Regions from separate parts of the Janthinobacterium rivuli genome, predicted to be linked through region 3. Evidence: predicted binding sites of a transcription regulator. Region 3 holds the regulator's gene; each other region holds the start of a gene.

Region 1 (4,171 bases), 500 kb from region 3:
CTTGCCCCAGGCATCCTTGGCGGCATGCGCGGCGTCCAAGGCCAGATCGACGTCCTCGGCCGTGGAGCGGGCGATTTCGCAAAACGGCAAGCCGGTGATCGGCGTGATGTTAGGAAAGTATTCACCTTTTACTGGGGCAACGAATTTGCCGCCGATGTAATTGTCATAGCGTTGTTTGAAGGGATTGGCTACGCCCAGTTTGCTGATGTCTGCGAGATTCATGTCGTCCTCTATCGGGTTAATTAGAATGGAATTACTTAATTAAAATCAAACGTCCTGGTACAGATGGGGTGAGTACACGGAGTCTTCCGCAAATGCCGTGCCAGCTCGCCATCCCACTACAAACTTAGCCGGTTTTACTCTTGTTGCAAGGGCGCGGCATCAATACCGGCGCGCTTTTCAGCGCATGCCCGGGCTTGAGCCGCTGCACAATGGAACAGGTGTACCAGACTGGAACACCTGCGCCTGTGCCACTAGCGAATCACCACGCCCCATGGCAATTCGCCCACGGCAATATCGGCCACCTTGCGCGCGCTGGCCGTGTCGATGACGGAAACGCTGTTCGAGCGGCCATTGGCCACGTACAGCTTGGCGCCATCGGGCGTGATGGCCATATTCCACGGGCGCTTGCCGACGGGAATGGTGGCCGTCACCTTGTTGCTGGCCGTGTCGATCACCATCACCGTGCCGTCGATACCGTTCGAGACATACACCTGCTTGCCGCCGGGATGGACCACGATGCCATTCGCATTCTTGCCAGCGGGAATGGTGGCAATAGCCTTGCGCGCGGCCATGTCGATGACGTAGACGGCATTGACCAGTTCGCACGCCACGTAGGCACGGCCCGAGTCCGGACTGAAGCCGATGCCGCGCGGACGCAGTCCCACGGCAATGGACGCGACCTGGCGGCGTTGTGCCACATCAATGACGTCGACTTGCTCGGCCTCTTCCGCGCTGACCAGCAGCCAGCGCCCATCGGGGCTGAACACGGCATGTTCCGGGTTACGTCCGTGCACCTTGATATCGGCAAGCAAGCTGCCTGTATGCCCGTCGAGCAAGGCCACGCTATTGTTTTCCTCGACGGCCACGGCCACGTGGCTACCATCTTGCGAAGCGCTGACACCTTCCGGCGACTTGCCCAGCGCCACCGTGCGCACGGGCGCGCCGCCAGCGTTATCGATCAGCAGCAAGGCGCTGCTGGCCGCGTCCGTGACAAACAATTGCCGCCCGCTGGGGTTGGCGGCAATGCCGCGCGGACGCTTGCCCGCGGCGATCTGGCGCACGACCTGATCGGTGGCCGTATCGATCACGCTCAGGGTGCCCGATTTTTCATTGGGAACATAGGCAAAGGGGACGGCCTGGACGGCGGTGCTGGCGAGCGCCGGCAACAGCCAGAAAACTTGGCGCAAGCGCAGGAAGAAGTTGGGCATAATCACCTTTTCAATGGCAAAACACAGGAAAAGCGCGCGGCATCGGCGCATCTGAACATTGCTGCATGCAAACGCCGTGCCACTGACACGCGTATAATTTCAGCCCACCAATGGAGACATGGCAGGCATATTGCTTGATACAACTATGCAGACCTGCGCCGCGCACGCGACCAAAGCAGGCTTTTATTCACATTGGAGAATCCGCATGCAGCATCGTTTCCGCCTGAACACCATCGCCAGCCTGTTTGTCGCTGGTAGCGCCACCCTCGCCCCCCACGTCTTTGCCGCCGAGGCAGCTGACCTGGCCAACGGGCAACTGATGGATACGGTGGTCGTCAGCGGCAGCCGCATCGCCCACCCCAGCCAGGAAGTGCCGGCCTCGATCGACGTCGTCGACAGCGCCCGTATCCAGGATGGCCAAATCCGCGTCAACGCGTCGGAAGCGCTGGCCGCCGTGCCGGGCCTGGTCGTGCAAAATCGTCAGAACTATGCGCAAGACTTGCAGATCTCGTCGCGCGGCTTCGGCGCCCGCTCGGCTTTCGGCGTGCGGGGCGTCAAACTGATCAGCGATGGCATTCCCGCCAGCATGCCGGACGGCCAGGGCCAGGCCGCCACCTTCAACCTCGACACGGCCGAGCGCATCGAAGTACTGCGTGGACCGTTTTCTGCCATCTACGGCAACCATTCGGGCGGCGTGATCCAGCTGTTTTCCAAGGATGGACAAAATCCCCCGTCCGTCGAATTGAATGTGACGGGCGGCAGCTATGGCACCAACAAGGTGGACTTGACGGCGCAAGGCCAGGCCGGCGGCATCGGCTACGTGCTCGACGGCTCGCGCTTCCGCACCGATGGTTTCCGCGACCACAGCGCCGCCACGCGCGAACAGGCGTTCGGCAAGATCACCGTCAAGCCGACGGCGGACAGCAAGCTGACCATCGTCGCCAACAGCCTGCATCAGGGCAACACACAAGATCCGCTGGGCGCCACCTGGGCCACGTTTGCCCGCGACCCGCGCGCCGGAGAAACCGATGCGAGCGACACGCAGAACCCGAAGCGCACCCTGGCCGAGCGCTACAACACGCGCAAGAGTATCGACCACCAGCAAATCGGCGCCACCTATGAACAGTCGTTCGGCGACGACCGCCTGCATGTAATGGTGTATGGCGGCAACCGCGAGGTGATCCAATATCAGGCCTTCTCCAAGTTCCTACAAAATCAAACTATTAATGGAATACTCACACATTCAGGCGGCGTGGTCGACTTCCAGCGTGAGTTCTACGGCATCGACACCAACTGGCTGCACGTGAACCAGCTGGCAGGCGGCAAGCTGAGCACCACCATCGGCATCGATTACGGCCGCTCCAGCGACGACCGCACGGGTTATGAAAATTACATCGGCAACACGTTTGGCGTAAAAGGCAAGCTGCGCCGCGACGAGCAAAATGTCGTCTCCAGCCTCGATCCCTATATCCAGGCGGAATGGCAAAGCGGCCCATGGCTGCTCAGCGCAGGTTTGCGCTACAGCAAGATGAAAGTGGCGGTCGACGACCACTATCTCAGCAATGGCAACGACAGCGGCAGCCTGGAGTTCAGCCACACGACACCGGTGCTGGGTCTGCTGTATAAACTGACGCCGAACGTCAACGTCTACGCCAGCGCCGCGCGCGGTTTTGAGGCACCTACCTTGAATGAACTGTTTTACTCGGGCACGGGCGGCGGCTTCAATTACCAGCTGAAACCAGCCACCAGCACCAACCTGGAAGCGGGCATCAAGGCCAGAATCGCCAACAACACCCACGTAAACGCGGCCGTGTTCCAGATCAAGACCAACGACGAGCTGGTGGTCGACAAGTCCAGCGGCGGGCGCACCAGCTATCGCAATGCAGGTAAAACCTTGCGTCAGGGTATGGAAGTGTCGCTGGACTCGAACTTGCCATATGGCTTCACGACAAAAGTAGCCCTCACCAGCCTGCACGCCGTGTATGACCAGGCGTTTGGCAGCGTGCGCGAAGGCAGCCGCTTGCCGGGCGTGCCCAGCGCCAATCTGTTCGCGGAACTGGCCTGGAAAGACACGCTCGACCGTTTTGGCGCGGCGCTGGAAAGCGTGGCCAGCAACCAGGTCTACGCGGAAGACAGCAACATCGAAAAACCGGCGCCCGGCTATACGGTGTTCAATGCGCGCTTCAACGCCAAACAAAACGTGGGGAATTGGCGCTTCAAGGAATTTGCCCGCCTGAACAATCTTTTCGACAAGACCTACGTGGGCTCCGTCATCGTCGGCGACAGCAACAAGCGCTACTATGAAGCGGCGCCTGGCCGCAACTGGCTGCTGGGTGTCAGCGCCCAATATAGTTTCTAAAACAAAAAGCCCGTACATCTTCCGATGTGCGGGCTTCACATACAGCATGGACTGTTACGGCCGCGCTTCCTTCACGCCATACTTTTCAAAGATGGTTTTCAATTCGCCGGTGGCCGCCATCTCGTTCATGGCTTCTTGCAGCAACCTGGCCACGTCGAGTTGTTGCTTGCTGACGGCCAGGCCCACGGCCCAGCCCGCGCGCGGCAAGCGGGCGAACGCCACTTCGCTCAAGGGGAAAGCGGGATCGCTTTTCAGCACCGATTCGATTTCCGAACGATTGGCCAGCACGGCGTCGAGCTTGCCCGCCTGCAATTGCTGCAAGGCTTCGGCCGCCGTATCGAAGATGCGCACATCGTCGCGGTACTTGCCATTATCTTCGCCC
Region 2 (4,171 bases), 2.7 Mb from region 3:
TGGTGATTGGTCGTATCCATGGTCAGGGTGAAGCCCGACGGCGCCTTGACGCTCTGGCCGGCCATGGCGGCGATCACCTTGTCGGTATCGGTCGACTTGGCTTTTTCCACGGCTTGCGCCCACATGTGGATGCCGACATAGGTCGCTTCCATCGGGTCGTTCGTCACGACCGAACCCGCGTTCGGCAGCTTTTGCGCCACAGCATACGCTTTCCACTGCTTGATGAAGGCCGTATTCACGGGATTCTTGACGGACTCGAAATAATTCCACGCCGCCAAGTGGCCAAGCAAGGGCTTGGTATCGATGCCGCGCAACTCTTCCTCGCCCACGGAAAACGCGACGACGGGCACGTCCGTGGCTTTCAAGCCGGCATTACCCAGTTCCTTGTAGAACGGCACGTTCGAATCGCCATTGATGGTGGAAATGACGGCCGTCTTGCCGCCCGTGGAAAACTTCTTGATGTTGGCGACGATGGTTTGATAGTCGGCATGGCCGAACGGCGTGTAGACCTCGCTGATATCGCTATCCTTGACGCCCTTGCTTTTCAGGAAGGCGCGCAGGATCTTGTTGGTGGTGCGCGGATACACGTAATCCGTGCCCAGCAGCACGAAGCGCTTGGCGCCGCCGCCATCCTTGCTCATCAGGTATTCCACGGCGGGGATCGCCTGCTGGTTCGGTGCCGCGCCCGTATAAAACACATTCTTTTCCAGCTCCTCGCCCTCGTATTGCACCGGGTAAAACAGCAGGCTGTTGAGTTCCTTGAACACTGGCAAGACGGATTTACGGGACACGGAGGTCCAGCAGCCAAACACGACAGCTACCTTATCCTGTGCCACCAGTTGTCTCGCTTTTTCCGCGAACAAAGGCCAGTTCGATGCCGGATCGACGACGACGGCTTCCAGCTTCTTGCCCAGCACGCCGCCCTTGGCATTGATCTCGGCAATCGTCATCAAGGCTACATCTTTCAGCGACGTTTCGGAAATGGCCATGGTGCCCGACAGCGAGTGCAAAATGCCCACCTTGATGGTGTCGGCGGCCAAGGCTGCCTGCATATAAATGGACGTGGCTAGGGCCAGTGCGCCGGCGGCGGCCGCTTTCAGGATGATGCGTCGTGACATGGGGACTCCTGTGATAGGTTCGTGGGGTCAAAGCTGGGCATACGATGTTGTTAAAGCAGAATGCATGCCAGGGCTATACGCCAGCATGCCAGCTTACGACGCCACGATTTGGTGCAGCGGCGACTTTGTTGCACGAAAAAATGCCGGCTGCACAATGGTTGTGCGAACGGCGAACCTGCGTTCTAAATTGACGAAAATGAAAGACTAGAAGTTAAGTATTTGCAAGAATAGTTATCCGTGGGAAATTATCATATAATATATCCTTTAATGAAACTTCAGTGCGCAGTCCTTTATCTAGTTAACGATGAGATCGCGCCCCGGAACACACGCATGCAACCAGTTATCGATAAAGCCGTTCTGTCTGTTCAAAGTCTGCTGAGTCTTGAACAGCTCGAAGTCCCCAGCTACCAGCGCCCCTACAAATGGACACTAAAAAACATCAGCGAACTGTTTTCGGATATTGACAGTCATCGCGACAGATCCGCTTACCGCCTGGGATCTGTCGTCTTCCACCTGCGCCTGGCTGACGAACAGCATTGGCTCGATATTGTGGATGGCCAACAGCGTACGCTAACGCTCCTGCTGGCGATCAAGGCCATTATCGAGCGCAGACGTGGTGCATTGATAAGGCAAGACCTTAGGCAGACCCTTGGCGATCTCGAATACAAGGTCAATGCCTTCATGAAGCGCCAGCACTTTTCCAGCCTGATCTCCCAGCACAATCTGCGGCGCAATTTTCAGGAGCTACTGCGCCTGGTTGATCGCCCCGAATTCACCGAAGAACATATCGACTTTCTCCTCAATCGATGCGAAGTCGTAACCTTCGTGCTTACAGATGTATCGGAAGCCTTTCAATTTTTCGACTCACAGAATGCACGAGGGCGCGACTTGGCCCCACATGACCTGCTCAAGGCATATCATTTACGCGAGTTTGCGGAACATGAGGTGCCACTCAAGGCAGAGACCGTCGCTCACTGGGAAAACCTGCAAAGCGACAACCTTGCCACTTTATTTGCCACTTACCTGTTCCGGGTACGCCAATGGGCCGAGGGCAAATCGGCTCGCTATTTCGGCAAGGAAGAAGTTGATCTTTTCAAGGGCGTCAGCCTGCATCGGAAGGAGCTTCCTCCCTACGCGAAATCGCTGCAAATTGCGCACCATTTCGTGGATGAGTATAACCGTCAGTACCAGCGTCAGATTGACGGCCAGAAAGCGGAATTTCCCTTTCAACTGGATCAGATGATCATCAACGGACGACGTTTCTTTGAAATGGCAGAGCATTACCAGCGCATGGTATCTGCCATCGTCAAGGACGAGCATGCAGCCGATGAGGCGCATATTCTGGGCGAAAGGTTGAGTGAGCAGGCAAGCCGCATCATCAAGACACTCAACACCTATCAACGGCGCTATCGTACCGGAGACCAGTATGTACGTTCGATGTTTGACTGTGCTCTCATCTTCTATATCGACAAGTTTGGCGCCGAGGGCATCTCGGCTGCCATCGAAAAGTGCTTCATCTGGGCCTACCGCTGCCGTATCCGCCAGCAGGTCGTACAGCTAGCCACCATGGACAACTACATGCTGGAGTACAACCTGATACGAATTATCCGCGATGCCAGACACGCACGGGATCTGCTGTCTATGCCCTTGCAAACGCTCAATGCATCGCAAAACAAAAACAATCGCCATGGCGGCAAAGATAGTGAGGACGAGTTAATCGTCCTCTTCAGGGAGATGAATTATTATGAATGACAAGGCCGTACGACCCTTCCGTATCAAGGAACTGCTCAACAGCGGGGCCAGCTATCTGGTGCCTATGTATCAACGCAACTATGCGTGGGGCGAGGCAGAAGTCATGCAATTATTGCAGGACATACATGATTACCAGCAAAAAGCATCTGGCAACGAAACACCGCAGACCTACCATATTGGTACGTTGGTCGTATTTTCCCGGGAGCACGGTCGCTATGAAGTTATTGATGGCCAACAACGCTTTACAACATTTTCCCTGCTGGCAAATTGGCTGAGAAATCATGCTGCTTCGGCAGTGGACATGCATTGGTATGAACGCATCAATCTTGAATTCGAGAGCCGGCCTATATCGACCAAAACCTTTAACGCCCTATGGCAAGGGGTAACGCCGCACCAGATGCGCGGCGATGTATTCAACGAAGGATTGGTGAATGGCTACGAACTGATAGGCAAGGCACTTGATAACCTCAAACTGAGCGGTGAGCGCCTGACAGCCTTTTGCAGCTACTTGCTTGAGCATGTACAAATCAGCCGGATCGAGGTACCTGTAGATACCGATCTTAACCACTTCTTCGAAGTGATGAACAACCGAGGTGAACAGCTGGAAAAGCATGAAGTGGTGAAAGCCAGTTTGATGGAAGTTCTATACCGAATTACCGATAAAACCGTGCGTCTTAAAAGTATAAACGCCATGGCACACGTTTGGGATGCCTGTGCAAACATGGAGCGCTACGTACAATATGGTTTCACTCCAGAAGTGCGGCACGTCCTTTTTGGTCAAGACGATTGGGGGCAGTTGATACCTGAGAATTTCCAAGAACTGGTTGATCTGCTTGATTCCTGTGCGCAAAAGCAGCACAAAGAATCGAATCATGATAAAACGCAAGTCGACGCCAATGTCGAATCTCGATCCCTGTCCGAAATCCTGGAAGGCACAACGCTTGATGCAGGCTCGAAACAAGTTGAAGAGGCCGCAGGATCCGAGCGGTTCAATAGCGTTATCAATTTTTCAAATTTCTTGTTGCATGTCTTGAGGGTGATTACCCATGAACCCGGTGAAACAGAAGGTGTGCCTCTGGACGACAAGCAACTTATCGCACAATTCGAACTGAAAGTGCTGAAACAGGAAGACCCGATCACCGCGGCACAGTCCTTTGTTTATGCACTTTTAAAAGGCAAATTCCTGTTTGATCAGTGCATACTCAAGAGGGAATTTTCCCAAGGCAGTGACGGCTGGAGCCTGAAGCGGCTGCACTGGTACTCTGCCAAGAGCATCAGCTACATCAACAGTTTTGACGATG
Region 3 (4,171 bases):
TTGCGATGGAAAATTCCAACAGCGGCACCAGCACGCCCGATGGCGGCAGCGTGCGCATGGTGATCCAGCCGAAGACCAAGGCGCCGGCGGCGGAGAAAGCGCCGGCCACGCCCGCGCCAGGAAAGAAATAATGGAAAATACACGTTGCGGCAGCACCCTGATCGTTCGCGGTCTGCAAAAAACCTATGGCAAGCGGCAAGTCGTGCATGATGTCTCGCTGCAAGTCGAATGCGGCGAAGTGGTGGGTTTGCTGGGCCCGAACGGCGCCGGCAAGACCACCTCGTTCTACATGATCGTCGGCCTGGTGCCGTCGGACGGCGGCAGCATCGATATCAGCGGCGTGGACATTTCCAGCCTGCCGATTCACCGCCGCGCGCAGATGGGCCTGTCTTACCTGCCGCAGGAAGCGTCCGTTTTCCGCAAGCTGACGGTGGAAGACAATATCCGCGCCGTGCTGGAAATCCAGACCGTCGAAGGCCGTCCTTTGAAGAAGGCCGAGATCGAGGAGCGCCTGGACAAATTGCTGGCCGACTTGCAGATTGAAAAGCTGCGCGAGAACCAGGCCCTGTCCCTGTCTGGCGGCGAGCGCCGCCGCGTGGAAATCGCCCGCGCGCTGGCCACCGATCCCCGTTTCGTGCTGCTCGACGAGCCGTTCGCCGGCGTCGATCCGATCGCCGTGATCGAGATCCAGCGCATCGTGCGTTTCTTGAAGGAGCGCAATATCGGCGTGCTGATCACCGATCATAATGTGCGCGAGACGCTGGGTATCTGCGACCGTGCCTACATCATCAACCAGGGCTCGGTGCTGGCGTCGGGACGCCCCGACGACATCATCGCGAACGAGTCGGTACGCCGGGTCTATCTGGGCGAACACTTCCGCATGTAAGCCAATGAAACAATCATTGCAGCTGCGCACTTCGCAGCACCTGGCACTGACGCCGCAGTTGCAGCAATCGATACGCCTGTTGCAATTGTCTACCCTGGAATTGCACCAGGAGCTAGAGCAACTGCTGACGGACAATCCCTTGCTCGAACGCCTCGACGATCCGCTCGACCGTTCGCTGCGCCTGCTGTCCGATGGCGCCTTGAGTTCCACGGCGGCGCCGGCCGAAGCGCCGCCCCAGCCGCCAGGCCAGGAAGCGCCCGCCGCGCCGGCCGAAGCGGAAACTTTTGATGGCGAGGCGGGCGACAGTCCGGCCGCAGCCGAGGGCGGCGACAGCGACTGGAGCGAGGCGAGCCGGGGCAAGGCGCCCGACGACGAAGATTCGCGTCCGCAGCTGGAGGCCCATCACTGCACCCTGCGCGAACACCTGATGGAGCAGATGCGCGTGACGGTGCTCGAATTGCGCGACCGCGCGCTGGTCGAGCTGATCATCGACGCGCTCGACGACAATGGCTACCTGGAAGAGTCGCTCGACGACATCCTGGCGCGCCTGCCGGAAGAGCTGGAAATCGACGCCGACGAGATGCGCACGGCCTTGTCGCTGCTGCAAAGTTTCGATCCGCCCGGCGTGGGCGCGCGCAATGCGTCCGAATGCCTGGCCCTGCAAATCAAGCGCTTGCCGCACATCGCCATGGTGACGCGGCGCATGGCCCTCGTCATCGTGGAAAAGCACCTGGCCTGGTTTGCCCAGCGCGATTTCAACAAGCTGAAAAAAGCCCTCGATTGCGACGAGGAAGACTTGCGCGAAGCGCAGACGGTGATTCGCCAGTGCAATCCGCATCCGGGCGCCGTGTTCGCCTCGGACGTGTCCGATTACGTGGTGCCCGACGTCGTCGTCAAGCGCGCGCGCAATGGCTGGCAAGTGACCCTGAACAACGATGTGATGCCGCGCCTGCGCGTCAACGCCATGTACGCCAACCTGCTCAAGCAGGGCAAGGGCGAGGGCGCCATGGGCGCACAGTTGCAGGAAGCCAAGTGGCTGATCAAGAATATGCGCCAGCGTTTCGACACCATCCTGCGCGTGGCACAGGCGATAGTAGAAAGACAAAAGAACTTTTTCTCGCATGGGGCCGTTGCCATGCGCCCCCTTGTGCTCCGTGAAATAGCTGATACACTGGGTTTACACGAGAGTACTATCTCGCGGGTAACAACTCAAAAGTACATGCTGACCCCGCACGGCATGTTCGAGTTGAAATATTTCTTTGGTAGCCACGTCGCCACCGAAGCGGGGGGCGAAGCGTCATCGACGGCGATACGGGCATTGATCGTGCAACTGACAGGAGCAGAAGACCCTAAAAATCCTTTATCCGACAGTAAGATTGCGGACATGCTGGGGGAACAAGGCATGGTGATTGCGCGACGTACTGTTGCCAAATACCGGGAAGCGTTGAAAATTCCGCCAGTGAGCCTGCGTAAGTGTTTGTAAGTTTTTTTCGGTTCCTCTGCGGGCCGGATAGGATGGACCGCACGAACCCGATCATCTTTAGGAGTGTGTATGAATCTCACCATCAGCGGACATCATCTCGAAGTGACACCAGCCATCCGTGAATACGTACAAACGAAGCTGGAGCGTGTGAAACGTCATTTCGATCAAGTTATCGATATCGCCGTGATTCTGACCGTGGATAACCTCAAAGAGAAAGAAAAACGTCAAAAGGCTGAAGTCAACCTGCGTCTGAGTGGCAAAACCGTCTATGTGGAAAGCCTGGCGCATGACCTGTATGCCGCAATCGATACCCTGATCGACAAGCTGGACAGGCAAGTGATGAAGTACAAAACCAAAGTGCAAGGGCACGGTAAAGAGGCGATCAAGCATCTGCCAGACAACTCCGAGGAAGACGCCGTCGTCGCCGTTTAAGGCCACCCGCTTCCAGCAGTTGTGATCAACTAAGGGCGCACATCTTGCGCCCTTTTTTGCGCCTGGACCTGTTGAACGCAATCTTCCCCGCGCAGGCGCTAGAATGTTTGCACTTTCACTTCTTTCCTGCCTGCCATGAGCGACTTCGTCCAGACCTCCATCCGCAACCGCACCGGGCACATCGTGCTCGACCGTCCGAAAGCCTTGAATTCCCTGTCGCTGGAGATGGTGCGTGCCTTGAGCGCGGTCCTGCTGGCCTGGCGCGATGATCCGCACGTGGACGCCGTGGTGATCCGTTCCAGCAGCGAAAAAGCCCTGTGCGCCGGCGGTGACATCCGCTTCTTTTACGATGCGGGACTGGCCACGCCGCAAGGCGGCAGCGCCTTGCTGGAAGATTTCTTTACGGAAGAATACGCCTTAAATCATGTGATTCATTTCTATCCGAAACCGTATATTGCCGTGATGGACGGCGTGGTGATGGGCGGCGGCATGGGCGTGGCGCAAGCCGGGCCCGGCAACCGCCTGCGCATCGTCACGGGCCGCACGCGCATGGCCATGCCGGAAGTCAATATTGGCTTGTTCCCCGACGTGGGCGGCAGTTATTTCCTGTCCCGCCTGGCCGGCCAACTGGGCCTGTATCTGGGCTTGACGGGCCTGACCATCAACGCGGCCGACGCCCTGTACACGGGTCTGGCCGATGTCTACCTGCCCGAGGCGCAGATGGGGGCGCTGCTGGCCCTGTTCGAATCGACGCCGGGCGAGGCCTTGCCGGTGGCCATCAAGGCGCTGGCGGCGCCGTTCCAGGCCGGGGCGGGGGTATCTTCCCTGGCGACGGAGCGCGTGGCGCTGGACCGCCATTTCGGTGCGCCTTCCGTGGCTGCCATCATGGCCTCGCTGGCGCAGGACAGCAGTGCATTCGCCACCAAGGCGCTGGCGGCCATGCGTTTGCGCTCTCCTTTGATGATGTCGGTCACCCTGGAATTGCTGCAGCGGGGCGCTCACCTGGGCGTGGCCGATTGCCTGCGTCTGGAGCGCACGGTGGTGCGCCATAACTTCGCGCATGGCGAAGTGCTCGAAGGCGTGCGCGCGCTGGTGGTCGACAAGGACAATGCGCCGCGCTGGAACCCCGCCAGCCTGGACGAGGTCGATACTGCCATGGTGGCGCGCTTCTTTGTCCCCGTCTGGCCGGCGCAAGCGCATCCGCTGCGCCACCTGAATTAACTAGGAGCGTTCGCGGTGGCGCAGGACCACGCGCTCGTTGGGGCCGAAGTATTGCGCCAGCCGTTCCGCCATGTACACGGAGCGGTGCTGGCCGCCCGTGCAACCGAGCGCCACCGTCAGGTAGCTGCGGTTGTCGGACTTGAATGATG

What was found. The regulator sigma-54, encoded in region 3, starts transcription at its own class of promoters, with help from an activator protein. The targets are predictions, from matches to a motif close to TGGCANGNAANCTGCTTT.
Region 1: a site for sigma-54 is predicted at 1,495-1,512, ahead of P9875_RS06005 (beta-propeller fold lactonase family protein). Genes of this name have one in related genera too.
Region 2: a site for sigma-54 is predicted at 1,171-1,188, ahead of urtA (urea ABC transporter substrate-binding protein). Genes of this name have one in related genera too.

Annotation. Positions count from the first base shown of each region.
Region 1 covers NZ_CP121464.1:1,313,538-1,317,708, reverse strand. Annotated here, with positions in the region: gene adh (aldehyde dehydrogenase) at 1-222, opposite strand, end outside; gene P9875_RS06005 (beta-propeller fold lactonase family protein) at 474-1,430, opposite strand; gene P9875_RS06000 (TonB-dependent receptor family protein) at 1,636-3,789, shown strand; gene P9875_RS05995 (substrate-binding periplasmic protein) at 3,844-4,171, opposite strand, start outside.
Region 2 covers NZ_CP121464.1:4,431,309-4,435,479, forward strand. Annotated here, with positions in the region: gene urtA (urea ABC transporter substrate-binding protein) at 1-1,118, opposite strand, end outside; gene P9875_RS20130 (DUF262 domain-containing protein) at 1,449-2,870, shown strand; gene P9875_RS20135 (DUF262 domain-containing protein) at 2,863-4,171, shown strand, end outside.
Region 3 covers NZ_CP121464.1:817,388-821,558, forward strand. Annotated here, with positions in the region: gene lptA (lipopolysaccharide transport periplasmic protein LptA) at 1-131, shown strand, start outside; gene lptB (LPS export ABC transporter ATP-binding protein) at 131-886, shown strand; gene P9875_RS03660 (RNA polymerase factor sigma-54) at 891-2,369, shown strand; gene hpf (ribosome hibernation-promoting factor, HPF/YfiA family) at 2,439-2,801, shown strand; gene P9875_RS03670 (enoyl-CoA hydratase/isomerase family protein) at 2,937-4,022, shown strand; gene rapZ (RNase adapter RapZ) at 4,023-4,171, opposite strand, start outside.